One region of the Paenibacillus sp. JT22N15 genome, then DNA from elsewhere that is predicted to be linked to it. Evidence: riboswitches for the same ligand, from Rfam matches in the RefSeq annotation. Region 1 holds a riboswitch; the other holds the start of a gene.
What was found. A riboswitch is a leader RNA that binds a small molecule or an ion and turns the genes downstream of it on or off. The one in region 1 is predicted to bind cobalamin.
Positions count from the first base shown of each region.

Region 2: another riboswitch for cobalamin. It lies ahead of cobJ (precorrin-3B C(17)-methyltransferase); the one in region 1 lies ahead of AC50X8_RS17630 (ABC transporter substrate-binding protein).

Region 1 is NZ_JBXENV010000008.1:224,808-228,222, forward strand. Features, by position in the region: gene AC50X8_RS17625 (NADH-dependent flavin oxidoreductase) at 1-1,069, opposite strand, end outside; cobalamin riboswitch at 1,199-1,396, shown strand; gene AC50X8_RS17630 (ABC transporter substrate-binding protein) at 1,564-3,192, shown strand; gene nikB (nickel ABC transporter permease) at 3,194-3,415, shown strand, end outside.
Region 2 is NZ_JBXENV010000030.1:12,960-16,374, reverse strand. Features, by position in the region: gene cobJ (precorrin-3B C(17)-methyltransferase) at 1-1,650, opposite strand, end outside; cobalamin riboswitch at 1,816-1,965, opposite strand; gene AC50X8_RS32120 (hypothetical protein) at 2,102-2,371, opposite strand; gene AC50X8_RS32115 (DUF6376 family protein) at 2,396-2,827, opposite strand; gene AC50X8_RS32110 (hypothetical protein) at 3,087-3,410, opposite strand.

The sequences.
Region 1 (3,415 bases):
AGCCATTCGGGATGACGAGGCGCTCCTGATCTTGCTTGGATAGCGTAGTCACAATATCCTGCTCGTTGCCTTGCTTGATTTTCTCCGTCCAATCCGGGTCCATAATGAGCTCGCGGCCAAGGGCGATAAACGGCACGCCGGAGTTTTTCGCCTCAAGCGCTTCTTCTGCGGTTGTGATGCTGCCGACACCGATGAACGGAATGTGCTCGCTGTATTTTTCGACGAACCATGCCATGCGGCTTTGCGAATCCTGCTCGCCTCTGCGCGGCTTCGACCAGAAATCTTGAAGCGACACATGCAAATAATCCAGCTTCATCTCGATTAGAGCGTTAACCAGATGGTACGAATGCTCCATCGTTAATCCTTCTTCTTCCGGCTCCTCCGGCGAGAAGCGATAGCCTACAAGAAACGGCTGCGGCGCCATAGCGGCTGCCTTCTTAACAGCTTCAACGACGTAGAGCGGGAACGCCATACGTTTATGAACAGAGCCGCCCCAGTCGTCGGTACGCACATTGGAAGCCGGGGAGTAAAATTGCTGCAGCAGGTAGCCGTTGGCACCGTGAATTTCAACGCCGTCAAAACCAGCCTCAATCGCGCGGCGTGTCGCTTCGCCAAAGTCGGCGATAATCGACTTGATTTCCTCCTCGTTCAGCTCGCGTGGCACAATTCCGCCCTCCTGCTGGGCAATGCTGCTGGCACTCACCAAATCATCATTTGGCACTAGGCCAGGGAAGCATGATCTTCCGCCATGGAAAATTTGCAAAATCGCTTTCGCACCTTGGCTTTTAATAGCATCGGCCAGACGCTTGAGGCTTGGAATCATTGCGTCCGTATCCGCGCCAAATTCGCCGGGGAAGCCTTTGCCGTTGCGGCTCACGTAGACGCACGCTGTAACGACGATGCCGGGCCCAGCACTGCGGCGGCTGTAGTAGGCAAGCTCTTCATCAGGCACTGTGCCGTCCGGATTGGACGAGCAGGTTGTCATGGGCGCCATGACAATTCGATTATGTACAGACATGCCGCTCGCGAAAGTGAATGGTTCAAATAAAGGCTGAAATTGTGGTTTCATCAGTAGTTCCCTCCAGTTACGAAATGCTATGTGCTTTATTTTATATCAGATAATTACGAAAGGAAAGTGGAGTGGAAAGGTTGCTTAAATGAAAGGGCTGGTATATAATCAACCAGATTTGCAAACAACTGAAAAATTGTGGGAATAAGGTGCAACAGCTGCGGCTGGAGCTTAAAAGGGAAGTTCGGTGCAAAACCGACGCGGTCCCGCCACTGTTACGGATTAGCTGAAGCTACAAGGCCACTGATCTCGCTTAGCGGGATTGGGAAGGCAGCTTCCAGTACAATTTCCGGTAGCCAGGAGACCTGCCTGTTCTGACAACACTGCTGTAACCTACGGAGGATAGGGAAGTGTTAGCGCGCATGCTTATTTGCTATGATGGAAAATAACAATAACAGGCAGCTCTATCTTTCCTATGACTGGAGGTAGAGCTGTCTTTTTTTGCGGATTTTTGCAGGAAGATGATTTTGCTAGAGGGAGAGGAAATAGAGAAGATGAAACGTACACAAATGGCAAAAAACAAAAAAACAATAGGTGTTTTATTTAGCCTATGCTTGCTGCTGGCTCTAATGGGGTGCAGTGGCGTTAACGGTTCCAATGAATCAGGCAGCAATAATGAGCTGTCGCAGCAGTCTGCTGCTCCGTCCGCCTCTACAGCAGCTGCTTCTGAAGAAATCGTGCTGGCTGCGCCGCGGGATTTAGCACCGGGACCGCAGGATGCTTATTACACGAGCACCATTCTGTATGTATGGGAGCCGTTGATTTCCGCTTCCGAGGATGGAAAGCCTGCTCCAAAGCTGGCGGAAGCGTGGGAAATGTCTGCTGATGCCAAGGAATGGACCTTCATGCTGCGCAAAGGCGTCACCTTCCATGATGGCGCGCCATTCAACGCGGACGCGGTACTTGCAAATTTTGCCCGTTACAAGCAAGTGAGCCCGAAAAGCTCGCCATTCTATACGCTCGACATCAACAATTCATACCCAAGCCTTCAGGAAGTCGTGAAGGTTGATGATAGCACGATTAAGCTTGTTTTCGACAATCCGCAGCCGACGCTGCTGTATTCGATGATCAACTTTTCAAGCCCGATGTACAGCCCGAATAATTTTGACGAAAGTGGCGACTTTAACGGCCTGCCGCAAGGGACAGGCCCTTTCAAGCTTGTGCAGCATGAGAAGGATCAATTTTCACTGCTAGAGGCTTACGACGGTTATTATGGCGAAAAAGCAAAAGCCCAAAAAATCCGCGTCCGCGTCATACCGGACCCTGATACAAGGCTTGCTGCCTTGAAATCTGGCGAGATTTTGGGCGTCATGGATTTGGGCGCTATTCCTCCTGCCCTTGCCGAGGAGCTGCTGAAGGATGAACGCTTTGCTGTATCGACGGCAAAATCGACGATTTCCCATTACCTGCATCCGAACGGTGCCAAAGCGCCATTCAATGATGTGAAAATGCGTCAGGCGCTGAGCCTGATGATTGACCGCGAGCAGCTGGTGAAGGAGCTGTATTTGGGCTATCCGACCGCTACGGCGAACATTTTGAATGCGACATCGCCGTTTTATAAGGACATTCCTGTCGTCCATGATTCAGAAAAGGCAATCGCCCTGGCGCATGAGGTGCTTGGGGACAGCAGGCAGGCGGTTACGCTAATTGTGCCTACCTATGGACTCGATCGTTATCCGTATAAAGCGCAAGCCGAGCTGCTTCAGGCTGTGCTTCAAGAGCTGCAGCTGGACGTGACGATTCAAATATTGGATGGTGCGGCATACAAGGAAGCACAGGCACAAGGAAACTTCGATCTGGCACTGGCCATTCAGGGGCTGCCGAATGGCGATCCTTATTCGATTTTGAACAATTATATGGCGAGCGAAGGCTCAAGCAATATCAGTTATACGCTCGGTTACAGCAATGCCCGTGTGGATGAGCTGTTAAAGCAGGTGAAGACGACGCTGGATATGGATGACCGCGCTGCGATTTATAACGAGCTGCAGGATATTGCAGCCGAGGAATTGCCGACGATTCCGCTGTTTAATGATGCGAGCTTAATTGCGTACAGCAAAGAAATTACCGGATACGGTGCACTTGTGTATGGTACAACGCTGCCGCAGCTGGAGCGGGTGCAATAAGATGGCCTATTTCATTCGGAGGTTGGCGGCGGCGGTTCCCGTCCTGATTGGCATTACGTTTATAGCCTTTGCCTTAAGCGTCGCTTCTCCGGGTGACCCGGCTGTCGAGCTGCTCAGCATGAACGGCTTCAGCCAGCCGACCGAAGAGCAAATTGCTTTGAAAAGAGAAGAGATGGGGCTGAATAATCCGCTGCTCATTCAGTATGGCCATTGGTTATCAAAG
Region 2 (3,415 bases), on a different contig from region 1:
CGCGGCATGCGCGTTGCGGCCGACGGTTTTGCCGCCGAGGAACAAATCGAATTTGCCACGGCGATACACGATGCCGATATCCTCGTTAACTGCGCCATAACATGCCATGCCGCAGCCATTGAACCCGACACGCAGCTCCTTCGGCATTGCCATGCCGCCGATCTTGTCTTGCAGCTCATCGGCATAAGGCACCGATTCCGCCTTCTCCAGATTGCAAAAATCGCAAGCCTTCAATTGCAGTACATCACCGATTGGAGCTAGGCTGAGCCCATCCGCGCGCAGCTTCGCCGTCACACTGTCCGGGTCCGATGTTGGAATCCGCACCAGCAAATGATGATGCGGCGTATATTCAATCGAACCCTTCTCGCCAACAGCCTGCGCCAATGCTACGAGCTGCTGGGGCGTGAAGTTTTTTGTCGCGACACCTGGGCTTACGGCAAACTCAAGTACCGATTGCTGCGCAAACACAGGCATAGGGCTCGATACTGCGCCAAACGCCGCACTAGGCTCGATCCCCTTGCTGCGATCATTCAGGAGAACCGCTTCCATCGCCAAATGCAGAGGCGATACTGCAGGTGCCGGGGCAGCCTCTGCCCTCATTGAAACGGCTGTATTTATTGGGGCTGGGGTCGGCTTCACGGGCGCAACCGGGGGGGCTACTGCAACCGCCATTCCGCCGCCCTGTCCATTATCATTTCTCGGTTCATCTGGCGCAACCGCCTGCGGCTCCTCCCGCTCGAGCAGCTGGTCCGTCGCGTCATATTCATCCGCACGATAGCCCCCGTCCGCTGGAAGCTCAGGCATTCCTGCCGTATGAAGCGCCCACGGCTCATTCTTCTCTTGCAGACGCTGGTGGGGCTTCAAAGGCTGCGCGCCTTCGCCAAGCGTATATTTGCGCTGATAGCCGCGCGGCGTAATCATTAGCCCGTCATAATTGACGGTCGTCGAGTTGCCGATGACGACTGTTGTCAGCATGCCGATATCATGGTCAAGCATACGGGCAAGCGTCGTCACGACAATGTCTTCACGGTCGCGGTACGCGCTTTTCACAATGCCTACCGGCGTATCTGGCGAGCGGTATTTGAGCAAAATCCGCTGAGTCTCCACGATTTGCCGCGTTCTTCTGCCGCTGCGCGGGTTATAAAGCGCAATGACGAAATCCGCTTGTCCGGCCGCTTCTACCCTGCGCGCAATCAGCTCCCAAGGCGTCAAATGATCGCTCAGGCTGATCGTGCAAGCATCATGCATTATCGGCGCGCCAAGCAGGGATGCTGTCGAGTTAATGGCAGAAATGCCGGGAATCACTTCAACCTCTACCCCGCCATTACGCTTCCAGCCTTTCTCAATCAGCACCTCATACACGAGTCCTGCCATGCCGTATACGCCCGCATCGCCGCTTGATATAACGGCTACCTTCTTGCCGTTCTCCGCTTGGCGCACCGCTTCCTGCGCCCGGCTGACCTCCTCTGTCATCCCCGTACGCACAATCGCCTGATCGCTGATTAGCTCCCGAATCAAGTCGACATACGTGTTGTAGCCGATGACAATATCGCTCTCCTGAATCGCTTCACGGGCGCGTTTCGTAATATGCTCGAAGCTCCCTGGGCCGAATCCGATAATTAACAGCTTGCCGACGCCTGCTTCACTCATTGATGCCCAACTCCTTCTATGTAGCAATTTACAATTTCTATCCAACAAAAAAAGCACCTCTAACGATATGTGTTAGAAATGCTTGAAAAGACCAATGTCCTTGTTAAACGCAGACAGCGAAGGGCCATCCAATCTCTAACACCTTCCTAATATCCACGTAGGTTTACAGTGTCGTTGAAATAAGCAGGTCTCCTGGCTTTGAAGCGTTAGGACGCTTCATACAGTGGCGGGTCCGCGCCGGTCTCTCACCGACTTCCCTATTAAGTCAACTTGGGCGCTTTGGCGCCTGCTGACACTTATTCCCTTCCTATTAAATTGTAATCTTAATGATAACATTAGATTGTATGATCGACAAGTGCGTTTATGCCATCAGCCTTGGCGCAAATAGAGCCGGCGCAAGCACGGACAGCATGTCCAGGCTGACACCAGCTCTATTTTTTACCGGAGCTATTTATTTCTTCTCAAGCGTTTCCCAAGCTGCATTCACGAGGGAATCAAACAGTTCATCGTCCTCTTCCAGCTCATCCTCAACCGCCAAAAGATCTTCTTCCTTGCCCGATTCATTCAGAAAAAACAAACCGTAGCCCCACTCTGTCGCCTTGCGGCTATGAAGGGTAATTTCGTATTGGTTCGTCTGGCCCTCTACTTCAAAATGAACCTTGCCTACGAAACCGGATTCCTTGGAGTTCGTCATGCTAGCATGCAAAATATTTACTTTCATCTTCCACTCTTCCTCTCTTTACCGTTACGATACCAGCTGCTGAAGTTGATTCACTTGATTTAACAGCTCGTTGATTTTGTTAATCGTATTTGGAATTTCCGTTGCGTCAATCAATGCTTTGCCGTCTTCGATCTGCTTCAGCACCGCATCAATGCTTTCCTGCAGCTTCAAATTATAATCGACCACGGACTGATGGACGTCCTTGGCAAAATCCGGCGCGTGCAGCTCGCCAAACTGCTTGATGGACTCCTGCACAGCTACCAGCTGTTCTTTATAATCAGCGCGTGCACTCGCATCATTTACGGCTTGCTCCGCAAGCTGCGTCGCCTGCTCGCTGAAATTTGTCAGCGTCTGCATGTACGTTGCTGCTCCCGTCACATATTCGGCCGAGTTTGATACGGAATTGACCGTCTGCTTGGCTTCCTCAAATAACGAGCATCCTCCTAATAATAACATTCCAATGATTAAAAGTATGCTTTTTCCTGAACGAATGGCCATGTTTAATCTCTTCCTTTCCGCCTGTCTTACACAGAGCATTACTTATACGGCAGATGCGTCCAAACGGTTGCATTTCGTCTTATCATTAAGCTTGTCCATCATTTAATAGAAAAATAAAACATGAGGCCGCAGATAGCTAAAATGCACGCTGGCTATTGTTCGCGTCTGCGGCATAACGATGCAGCCCTATCATTAAGCTGCGCCACTCCTTTGGCAGCTAACGCTTCGACTTGAAAGCATGCTGGCGCCATATGACGACGATAATGAGAAATAAAGCAATGACACCTGTAAGCAGCCACCCGGCCTGCTCATCGGTCAACTGATCCCCGGGAGCGGTTGCAGCCGGATCTGGAGCCTCATGACCCGCATGTTCATTACAGGGGGAGTCGGTTGGCGATGAGGCGGCAGCATTCGTCTGCTGCTCATTATTTGCAGGAGTACAGACATCTGCTGCGGACACGGATAGCGATGCGGAACTCCAGAGGCTTATTCCAATAAACAGGACTACGATAAATATTAGACGAAGGAACCTCTTTCTCATTTTGG